One region of the Allobosea sp. GW823-FHT01F03 genome, then DNA from elsewhere that is predicted to be linked to it. Evidence: riboswitches for the same ligand, from Rfam matches in the RefSeq annotation. Region 1 holds a riboswitch; each other region holds the start of a gene.
What was found. Region 1 has a riboswitch for cobalamin ahead of AC3RCC_RS18090 (ABC transporter substrate-binding protein). Riboswitches for the same ligand answer to the same signal wherever they lie in the genome.
Positions count from the first base shown of each region.

Region 1 (3,262 bases):
GGCGCCGGCCGAGATGCCGAGAATATAGGGCTCGGCCAGAGGGTTGCGCAGCAGCGCCTGCAGGATAGCGCCCGACAGCGCCAGTGCCCCGCCGCACAGCCCCGCCAGCAGCGCCCGGCTCAGCCGGTAGTCGAAGATCACGCCCTGCTGGATGGCACTGACCGGGTAGCCCAGATCAAACAAGCCGTTGCCGAGCGCCTGGAAGGCGGTCGGCAACGGAATCCGCATCTCTCCGATCGTCACCGCAAGCGCGATGGCGAAGACCAGCGCGGCCAGCGCTGCGAACGCGATGCCGATCCGCGCCGGCCAGTTCGGCTGGACGGGGTGGTGGCTCACCGCGCCAGGCCGAAGCGCTCGATGCCGCGTGCCAGCGCCTCGATGCCGTCGACGGTGTCGAGCCCGGCGCGCGTCGCGCCGACATCCATCACCACGATCCTGTCCTGCTTGACGGCATCGAGCTTGCTCGCCACCGGGTCGGTCTTGAGGAAGTTGAGCTTGAGATCGATATCGTCGGCGGGGAAGCGCCGACGATCCATCTTGACGACGACGATCACGGCGGGGTTCGCGGCGGCGATGCTCTCCCAGCCGACCAGCGGCCATTCCTCATTGGTGGTGATGACGTTGCGGGCGCCGAGCTTCGACAGGATATAGGCCGGCACGCCGTTCTTGCCTGCGATGAAGGCGTCGCCCTTGATGTCCTTGCTGGAGAACCAGACGGCGACGGGCACGTCCCGTGCCTTCAGTCCGGCGACCGACTGCACCGCCTTCTCCTCGCGCGCTTTCAGCTCGGCGACCAGGGCCTCGGCACGGTCGGAAACGTCGAAGATCTGGCCGAATTCGCGGATGTTCTGGTAGACCAGTTCCATGCCGAACATCTTGGTCCGCACGCCGTCGCCGGGGCCGGAATTGTCCTTGCCGACGCAATCGGTCGGCGAGACATAGGTCGGTACCTTGACCTTGGCGAACTGGTCGCGCTTCCCGACGATGCCGTTCGGCCCGATATGCCATTCGAACATCGCGGTGACGAGATCGGGTTCCTGGGCGACGACCGCCTCGAAGCTCGGATCATTGTCGGCGAGCCGCTTCACCTTGGCATTCACGGCTTCATAGGGCTTGGCGACCGGGCTGAACCAGACGGAGGTGCCGACGACGCGGTCGCCCAGGCCGAGCGCATAGAGGATCTCGGTCTGCGTCTGGCCGACGGCGACCACACGCTTTGGCGCCTGGCTGAAGGTGACGGTCTCCCTGCAGTTCTCCAGCGTCAGCGGGTACCGCGTCGGTGCCGCCTGTGCGGCCGTGGCGAGACACAGGCCGGCGGCCAGGGCGAGCGGGAGGCGGAAGGCGCGCATGGGACCCTTCGAAGGCAGGAGAGAGCGGACGGCGCCGGGGAGTGAGCCCGCCGGGTGTGGCGTGGGTTGATATGTAATGTTATAACAAAACTGATAGAGGTCTGCGCCGTGGCCTGTCAAGCTGGCGCGGGAAAAGGCGCCGGCGGCGCTGTTGGAGATGGGCATCTGGATTCATCGCTCCCCGAGATGAAGGCGGGAAGCAGGCGATTGCGACGGAGCGGCGGGATCCTCGTCCCGCGCCTGCCAGCAACCCTCCGGAGCACCCCGCCCGAAAGACCTTTCCGACGATCAGGGCAGGTCTCCTGGCTCGCGGGTCGATGCTGGTTCCGCCCGGCCTTCCCGGCGCGCGAGCGCCAGTGGACGATGGGTGGAGAGCTCGCCGCTTACAGTTGCGGGGGCAGCCTCGGCCTCGGCGCGGTGCGCCTCACCGAATTCCCTCTTAGCTCCAGGGCGTGACGCCTGGAGAACCATGATCGGCTGCGACCATAGATCGGCGCGAAGCGGCGTCAAGCGGTCGGAAGCTGCGGGCCGGACGCCGTCTGCATCAGGTTGCCGCAGAGCTGGCGAAGCGTCACGACATAAGGGTTGCGGGCGAGGAAGCTCGCTTCGCCGAAATAGATCGGGATCTCCGGCAGCTCGGCGATTTCGAGTCCGGCGATGCTGGTCTCGTTGCCGTCGAGGCACCAGGCCGGGATGATCGCGAAGCCGATCCCTGCCTCGACGCAGCGCTTCACGCTCGAGCTGCCGGAGGTCGAGATCGCGATCTCCATCTCCGAGCCGTCCGGGCGCAGATAGTCGATGGCGAGGTTGCGCAGCAGCTGGCCGGGCTCATAGGTCACGAAGGGGCGCCCCTGCGCCCATTCCCGGATCGCGCCCGGCGCCGGCGCCGCGCCCCAGGCGGTGGGGAAGACCAGCGCCGGCCGATAGGTGCAGACCAGATGCTGCGGCACGTTCGGGTCACCGAAATAGCGTTCGGTGATGCACAGATCGAGGCTGCCATCCTTGATCATCTCGGGCAGGGAGGTGTCGCGCTCATAGGCGAGGATTTCGACCTGCGGGAAGAGCTCGCGGAAGCGCGCCAGGATCGGCGGCAGCAGATAGTAGAAGATCGCCTGCGGCAGGCCGATGCGCAGCACCGGCCGCTCCTTGTCGAGCGTGCGGTCGAGCCTCGCCAGCACCGTGTCGAGCTCCGGCAGCAGCAGCTTGTAGAGGCTGCGCCCGCGCGGCGTCAGCGTCACCGTCTTGGCGCCCTGCTCGGAGAGGACGAGGCGCTCCTCGAGCACCTGTTCGAGCCGGCGGACATGGTTGGCGGCCGACTGGTAGCTCATCCCCAGCTTGCGCGCCGCTGCCGAATAGGAGCCGTCGCGTGCGACGATGAAGAAGGTCTGGATCAGCGTCAGATTGGCTTCGCGCATGGTTCGTTCCGCGGCGGGGAGCCTCACTCTTAGCCATAGGCGGTGACCTTCCGCCACTTTCAAACAATGGCGCAAGTCGCGGCGGATCATTTGGATCGACCCGGAAGGCGAAGCGACCGAGGGTCGCGCATCGCTTTCAAGGACGCCCCCGTCGCTTCGCATGGCCCGCTCTCCTTCCCTTCATGTCGCCGTGATCGGCGCCGGAATCGTCGGCGCCGCCGCCGCGCATTTCCTGGCGGCGGCCGGGGCGCGGGTCACGCTGCTCGATGCTTCGGGACCGGCGGCCGGCGCGACCGGCGCTTCGGACGGCGCGGTCTCGGTCGCGAGCAAGAAGCCCGGCCCGATGATGGACCTCGCCCGCCATGCCCGCGCCTTCTACGGAAGCTGCGAGGCCGACGGTTTGCTGCGCGGCCTGTTCCATCGCCGCTCGACTTTCCTCGTTGCCCGCACCCGACTCGAGGCTGAGCTCGTCGCCGAGCACGGCGCCGATCTCGCTGC
Region 1 is NZ_CM179505.1:3,765,479-3,768,740, reverse strand. Features, by position in the region: gene AC3RCC_RS18095 (FecCD family ABC transporter permease) at 1-336, opposite strand, end outside; gene AC3RCC_RS18090 (ABC transporter substrate-binding protein) at 333-1,349, opposite strand; cobalamin riboswitch at 1,625-1,836, opposite strand; gene AC3RCC_RS18085 (LysR family transcriptional regulator) at 1,856-2,764, opposite strand; gene AC3RCC_RS18080 (NAD(P)/FAD-dependent oxidoreductase) at 2,925-3,262, shown strand, end outside.

Region 2 (3,262 bases), 1.4 Mb from region 1:
ACCAGCACGGCGAGGCGCTTGCCGCCGGCATTCTCGAGCAGATGCCGGACGAGGGTCGTCTTCCCGGCGCCGAGGAAGCCGGTGATGATCGTGCACGGCACCTTGCCGAGCGTGGGGTTCTGGGGAGCGTTCATTGATCAGATCCTTGCTGGCGCGGCAGCGGAGGCACGCGCGCGACCACGCCCTTGCGGAACGAGGCGGGTCTTTCTTTCCAGGGAACGATGCCGTTGGCGCTGGCGGCAAAGCTCTGCGCCGCGCCGACGATCTCGTCGAGATGGCTGTCGGTGTCGAGGTCACCGATTAGATAGGTCCACTTGCCGTCGGCGGCGAGCGCGATGGTGCAGGGCCGCTTGCAGACGGCGAGGCATTCGACCTCGACGACGGCGACGCGGCTGCCGGCAAGGCGCGCGGCCAGGGCCGATGCGAGCTCGACGCCCGGCCGGTCATAGCCGTCAGGCAGATCGTCGCGCTGGCGCCGGCAGGCTGTGCAGACATGGATGGTGCAGCCCGGCTCCAGCCGGGCGATGGTCGCGAGGGCGAGATCGCCTTCGAGCATGAGACTGCTTCCTTGGACTGGCGCGGCCGTTTCCGGCCGCGCGAGGCGTCAGGCCGCCGCCGTGGCGGCGCTGCGGCGCGTGGCCCAGGGCCAGAGCACGCCGACGGCGAAGCCGGTGGCGAGCCAGAGCGCGGCCTGGATGGCGAGCGAGAGCGCCGCGAAATGCGCCGCGATCTCGGCGGGGACCCGGCTTTCCGGAGCGACCGGGTGCGGCGCGCCGATCAGATGCGGCAGCAGCAAAGCGAGCACGGCGAGCGCCCTTGCCCAGGAGGACTCGACCCGCAGGAAGACGAAGAGCGCGCCCGCGGTGACGGCTGCGGTCATCAGCCACCAGAGCTGCCGGTGCTGTAGCTCCGCCGCGGCTGCGCCCGGCAGTTCCGGCGCCAGCCCCATAGCCGGGGCGAGCCCGAAGGCGAGGAACCCGCAGACCGCCCAGGCCAGGGCCCGGCGCTCGTCGATCCGCTCGTTCGCCGCGATCATGCCGGCGAGCAACAGGGCGGCGAAGCCGATCGCGGTGCCGATCGTCACCAGGCTGGTGAAGGCGGTGCGCTGGAAACCGTCCTGCGGCTTCCATTCATGCTCGTCCCCATGCGCGGCCGGGCCGTGCGCGAGGTGGATGCGGGCTTCGCCGGTGAAGGCCGCCTGCATCGGTGCGGGCTGCGCGCGCAGCGCCGCCTCATAGGTCTCGGCCTTGAGGATGAGCGGCGTCGTGGTGACGTGCTGGAGCGCCGATATCAGCAGCCCAGCCAGAAGCCCGGCCAGAAGACTGACCGTGAGAACACGCGTGACCATTTGGCTTCCCCGTCAGTGGCAGGGGAAGGCGAGGCCGTGGCGGGCGTCATGCGCCGCATTGTGGACATTCGCGGAGGCCGCGAAGCCGACGGTGTAGACCAGCACGAAGCCGAGGATCAGCGCCGCGGCGACGGCTTTCGCACGCTCGGAGACGCTGGCCTGGCTGGAGACGGTAGCCGTATTCATCTTGGTTCACTTCCTGGCCACCCCACCGGCAGCCTGTTGGACGACATCGAAAGACGGCAGGTCTCCTGGCTCACGGCTTGGTGTCCTGCTCCGCCTTCCCGGGAAACCCAGTGGCCGATGGCGCAGGACGCGCCGCTTACAGTTGCGGGGGCAGCCGCGGCATCGCACCGCGTTCCCTTTTCACCTCGTCGCCGAGGCACCGTCGGGGATGATCATTAGCCATCCGGCGGGCGCTGTGCAATGCACTCACGTCATTCTCGGCCGGAAGCGTAGCGCAGAGCCGAGAATCTCCTGAAAGAGATGCTCGGCTCTGCGCCCGAGCATGACGCGGAGACCAAGACATGACCGTTCCCCCGCTCACCCTCGTCCTCGGTGGCGCCCGTTCCGGCAAGAGCCGCCATGCCGAGACGCTGATCGAAGCCCTGCCGGCTCCCTGGATCTACATCGCCACCGCCCAGGCCTATGACGAGGAGATGCGCGCGCGGATTGCCGAGCACCGGGCCCGCCGCTCGCCGGACTGGCGGACGATCGACGCGCCGATGGCGCTGCCCGAGGCTCTGCGTGCCGTTCCGCCCGGGCGGCCGGTGCTGGTCGACTGCCTGACGCTCTGGCTGACCAATCTCATCCTGGCCGAGCGCGATATCGCCATCGCCACAGGTGATTTGATGCTCGCCTGCCGCGAGGCGCAGGGGCCGATCGTGCTGGTTTCGAACGAGGTCGGCCTCGGCATCGTGCCGGAGAATGCGCTCGCCCGCCGCTTCCGCGACGAGGCCGGGCGGCTGCACCAGCGCCTTGCGAGTCAGGCGGAGCGCGTGGTCTTCATGGTCGCCGGTCTGCCGATGCAGGTGAAATAGCAGGGACGAAGCGATGACGATCGATGACGGTGGGGCCGCCCGCCACAAGGCGAAGATGGAGAAGCGCAAGGCGGTCCAGGACGCCGAGGTCGCCGGCAAGACGCTCGAGAAGGGGCTGTTGATCGTCAACACCGGACCCGGCAAGGGCAAGTCGACCGCCGCCTTCGGCCTGATCCTGCGGGCGCTTGGCCATGGCTGGCGCATCGGCGTCGTGCAGTTCATCAAGGGCGCCTGGTCGACCGGCGAACGCAAGGCGCTGGAGGCCTTCGGCGATCAGATCTCCTGGCATTCGATGGGCGAGGGCTTCACCTGGGAGACGCAGGACAAGGCCCGCGACATCGCCGCCGCGACCCGCGCCTTCGAGAAGGCGAAGGAGCTGATGGCCGACGAGAGCATCCGGCTCCTGGTCCTGGACGAGCTCAACATCGCCCTGCGCTACGACTATCTGCCGCTCGCCGAGGTCGTGGCGGTCTTGCAGGCGCGCCGGCCCGATCTCCACATCGTCGTCACCGGCCGCAACGCCAAGCCGGAGTTGATCGAGGCCGCCGATCTCGTCACCGAGATGACGTTGGTGAAGCACCATTTCGCCGCCGGCGTGAAGGCCCAGGAGGGGATCGAGTTCTGAGCGTCGCTCAGCCAGCCAGCACTGCGAGGCTGCCGAGCCCCGCCAGCCCCCACAGGATCAGGCAGGCTTTCCGGTAGAGCCCGAGCGCCCGCCGGATGTCGGCTGCCTTCGCCTCGGCCCGTCCGTCGCCCATCCAGCCATCCTCGACCCTGACCGCGCCATAGACGCGCGGCCCGGCGAGACGAAGCCCGAGCGCCCCCGCCATCGCCGCCTCCGGCCAGCCGGCATTGGGCGAGCGGTGGCGCCCTG
Region 2 is NZ_CM179505.1:5,192,700-5,195,961, reverse strand. Features, by position in the region: gene cobW (cobalamin biosynthesis protein CobW) at 1-134, opposite strand, end outside; gene AC3RCC_RS24830 (DUF1636 family protein) at 131-556, opposite strand; gene AC3RCC_RS24825 (CbtA family protein) at 605-1,348, opposite strand; gene AC3RCC_RS24820 (CbtB domain-containing protein) at 1,361-1,534, opposite strand; cobalamin riboswitch at 1,573-1,752, opposite strand; gene cobU (bifunctional adenosylcobinamide kinase/adenosylcobinamide-phosphate guanylyltransferase) at 1,876-2,388, shown strand; gene cobO (cob(I)yrinic acid a,c-diamide adenosyltransferase) at 2,402-3,013, shown strand; gene cbiB (adenosylcobinamide-phosphate synthase CbiB) at 3,021-3,262, opposite strand, start outside.
Region 2: it holds a riboswitch for cobalamin, as region 1 does, so the genes downstream of both, AC3RCC_RS24820 (CbtB domain-containing protein) here and AC3RCC_RS18090 (ABC transporter substrate-binding protein) in region 1, are expected to answer to the same signal.

Region 3 (3,262 bases), 2.7 Mb from region 1:
GAGACGATGCGCTCCGGCCTGGCGCCCGCTGCCGGCGTAGCCGCGAGCGCGAGGCTCGCGACCACGAGCGCTGTGCCGAGGGCGCATTTTGAGCGGCGCTCCGCCATCATCCGCCGAACGCGACCTTGACGCCACCGAAGGCGCCGAAGCCGGGCACGAGGAAGCCGACGGGATTCTCCCAGCGCTTGTCGAACAGGTTGTCGACGCGTCCGAAGACCGTGACCTTGTCGGTGGCCTTGTACTCGGCGGCGAGGTTGACCAGCGTCGCGCCCTTGGCCTTCAGGCGAGGCACCGAAAAGTCCCGGTTCCCGTCGACCCAGGGACCGACATAGATCAGCGTCGCCGAGAGGCTGAGCTTATCCATCGGGGTCCAGGTGACTGTGCCGCTTGCCTTGTGACGCGGCCGACGCAGCAGTTCCTGTCGCGCGACCTCATCCTTGGCGAGCGTGAAGGTGTAGTCGGCCCTGACACGCAACTGCTCGGAGATCTGCAGCGCGGCGAAGGACTCGACGCCCTTCGTCTCGGCCTTTCCGATATTGGCGTAGGAGTTGCGCGCCGCGTTGGTCGCGATCAGGTTCTGAATGTCGTTCTGGAACCAGGTCGCACCGAACTGAACGCGCCGGTCCAGAAGCGGCTGCTCGAAGCCGACGTCCCAGCCACGGCTTTCCTCCGGCTTGAGATTCGGGTTGCCGAAGAAGTTGAAGCCCGGCCGGTAGTCGATGAAGAGTTCGGCGAGCGTCGGCGCCTTGAAACCGGTGCCATAGCTCGCCTTCAGCTTGGTCTCGGTCCCTGGAACGATGTAGGCTGGCGCGATCCGGTAGGTGGTGTGGCCACCATAGCTGTCATCGTGGTCGTGACGGATGTTGGCGGCCAGGAAGAAGCGGTCGGCGACATTGCCCTGATATTCGAGATAGGCCGCCTTGCTGCCGTTCGAGGCCGTGAGGCTGGGGGTGTCCAGCCGCTCGCGCTCATAGGAGAGGCCGCCGATCAGCATGTGCCCCTTGGCGAGTTCGAGATCGCCCCGCCAATCGAGCTTGGTCCGCTCACCCAGATTCTCCGTCGGCAGGCCGAGGGCCCCGAATGCGTCGGGGGAGCGGTAGGAGCGATCCTGGTTCGAGTAGGACACGCCGAAGCGGTTCACAAAGCGACCTCCCAGCGGATCCCAGACCACCTCGCCGCGGGTGAAGGCCTGGGCGTAGTTCGAAAGCGATCGGTAGGATGTCGGCCGACTGGGGAAGCCGCTGTCATAGGTCGAGCGGAACTGCCCGTCGGTATAGCGGCCGACCCAGTTGACGCTGAGCGTGTCGGTCAAGGCGAAGCCGAGGCGGCTGGAGTAGCTATAGGCGTCATAGGCATTGGGCTTCACGCGCACGCCCGGCGGGATCAGGTTCGGCGGCACGGAATCGGTCGAGTCCGAGCGCATATGGGAGACGTTGAAGGCGTAGTTGAAACGGTCGTCGCCGCCGCTGAAGCCTGCGGCCTGGTTGAAGGTGCCGTGCGAGCCGGCCTCGACGCGCGCGGTCGCCTTTGGCGGCCCTTCGCCGCGCCTGGTGACGATCGAGATCACGCCGCCGATCGCGTTGGCGCCGTAGAGGCCGCTCTGCGGCCCGCGCAGTACCTCGATACGCTCGACGTCGTCGGTCAGCATCGAGCCGAAATCGAAGGACCGGTTCGGCGTCGACGGGTCGTTGGCCTCGATGCCGTCGATCAGCACCTTGACGTGGTTCGAATTGGTGCCGCGCATGAACACCGAGGTCTGACCGCCAGGGCCGCCGATCTGGACGATGTTGAGGCCCGGCACGGCGGCGAGCGCCTGCGGCAGCGTCCGGCGCTGCTCGCGCTGGATCTGGTCGGCGGTGATGACGGTGACGGAGCTTGCGACCTCGCGTGCCGGGGTCGGCGTGCCGGTGGCGCTGACCACGACCTCGTCGAGCCGGATCGTTTCAGGTCCCGACTGGGCCCTGGCGGCAAGGGGGTTCAACGAGGTGCCGGCGAGCAGCAGGAAGGCGAACGGCAGGGGGCCGCGCAGGGCGGTCTGGGGGAAGGGGAGCACGGAAGAAACCTCGGGCGGTCAACGTTGTGGCACGTCACCGCGAACGCGATCTCCCGCCCGCACCCGAAAAGGGTAGCGCGCAAGTGAACCAGCGATCGAAACACCCCGTCCGAACGTGTTCGCGTGTGACCACGACTGACGGCAGGTCTCCTGGCTCGCGGGTCAGCGCCTTCTCACCGCCTTCCCAGGGCCGAGGCCCCAGTGGCGTATGGCGAAAGGCTCGCCGCTTACAGTTGCGGGGGCAGCCGCAGCATGGGGTGGCGAGCCACCCGCACTGCGTTCCCTTTTGATCCCGTGAGGGAACCGTCGCGTTTACGAGTAGGGCGGGAATGAGGCGGCGTCAACGCGCGATGAGAGTGGGGAGGGGTCGCGTGGCGCGACGAAGGGGTTGCAAGTTATCATTATATATTATATGAAAATGTATATTGAATTTCGAGCCACAGGAGCCGCTATGAAAATCGTCGAGATATCCGAGAGGCTTGCGGTCGCTGGGCAGCCCTCCCTCGTCGACTTCAAGTCCCTCGCCGCGCGGGGTTTCAAGGCCATCGTCAACGACCGTCCCGATGGCGAGGAGCCGGGCCAGCCAGATTCGGCCGCCGAAAGGCAGGCGGCCACCGAGGCGTGCCTGGCCTACAGCTTCGTACCGGTGACCGGGACGACCATCACCCGGGCCGATGTCGAGGCCTTCCAGGCGGCGCTCGCCGCGGCGCCGGGGCCGGTGCTGGCGCATTGCAAGGGCGGCACGCGCTCCTTGACCCTGCATGTGCTGGGCGAGGTCCTGGGCGGACGGATGAGGGCCGAGGAGGTGCAGGGTTTCGGAGCGCGCTTCGGCTTCGATCTTGCCGGCGCAAAAGCCTGGCTCGACCGCGAGAGCGCCCGCAGTCCGCAGGTCAAGGGCTTTTACGAGCTGCGCAGCGGCAGCGTGCAATATGTCGTCGCAGACCCGGCGACGGCGCGCTGTGCGATCATCGATCCCGTGCTCGATTTCGACGAGAAATCGGGCGCGACCGCGACCGTCAGTGCCGATGCCATCCTCGCCTATGTCGCGCAGCAGGGCCTCACCGTCGAGTGGATTCTCGACACCCATCCGCATGCCGATCATTTCTCGGCGGCCGCCTATCTCAAGGCGAAGACCGGCGCGCCGACGGCGATCGGCGCCGAGGTCGTCGCGGTTCAGCGTCTGTGGAAGGATTTCTACAACTGGCCGGA
Region 3 is NZ_CM179505.1:758,753-762,014, forward strand. Features, by position in the region: gene AC3RCC_RS03560 (ABC transporter substrate-binding protein) at 1-65, opposite strand, end outside; gene AC3RCC_RS03565 (TonB-dependent receptor plug domain-containing protein) at 107-2,053, opposite strand; cobalamin riboswitch at 2,177-2,376, opposite strand; gene blh (bifunctional sulfur transferase/dioxygenase Blh) at 2,505-3,262, shown strand, end outside.
Region 3: it holds a riboswitch for cobalamin, as region 1 does, so the genes downstream of both, AC3RCC_RS03565 (TonB-dependent receptor plug domain-containing protein) here and AC3RCC_RS18090 (ABC transporter substrate-binding protein) in region 1, are expected to answer to the same signal.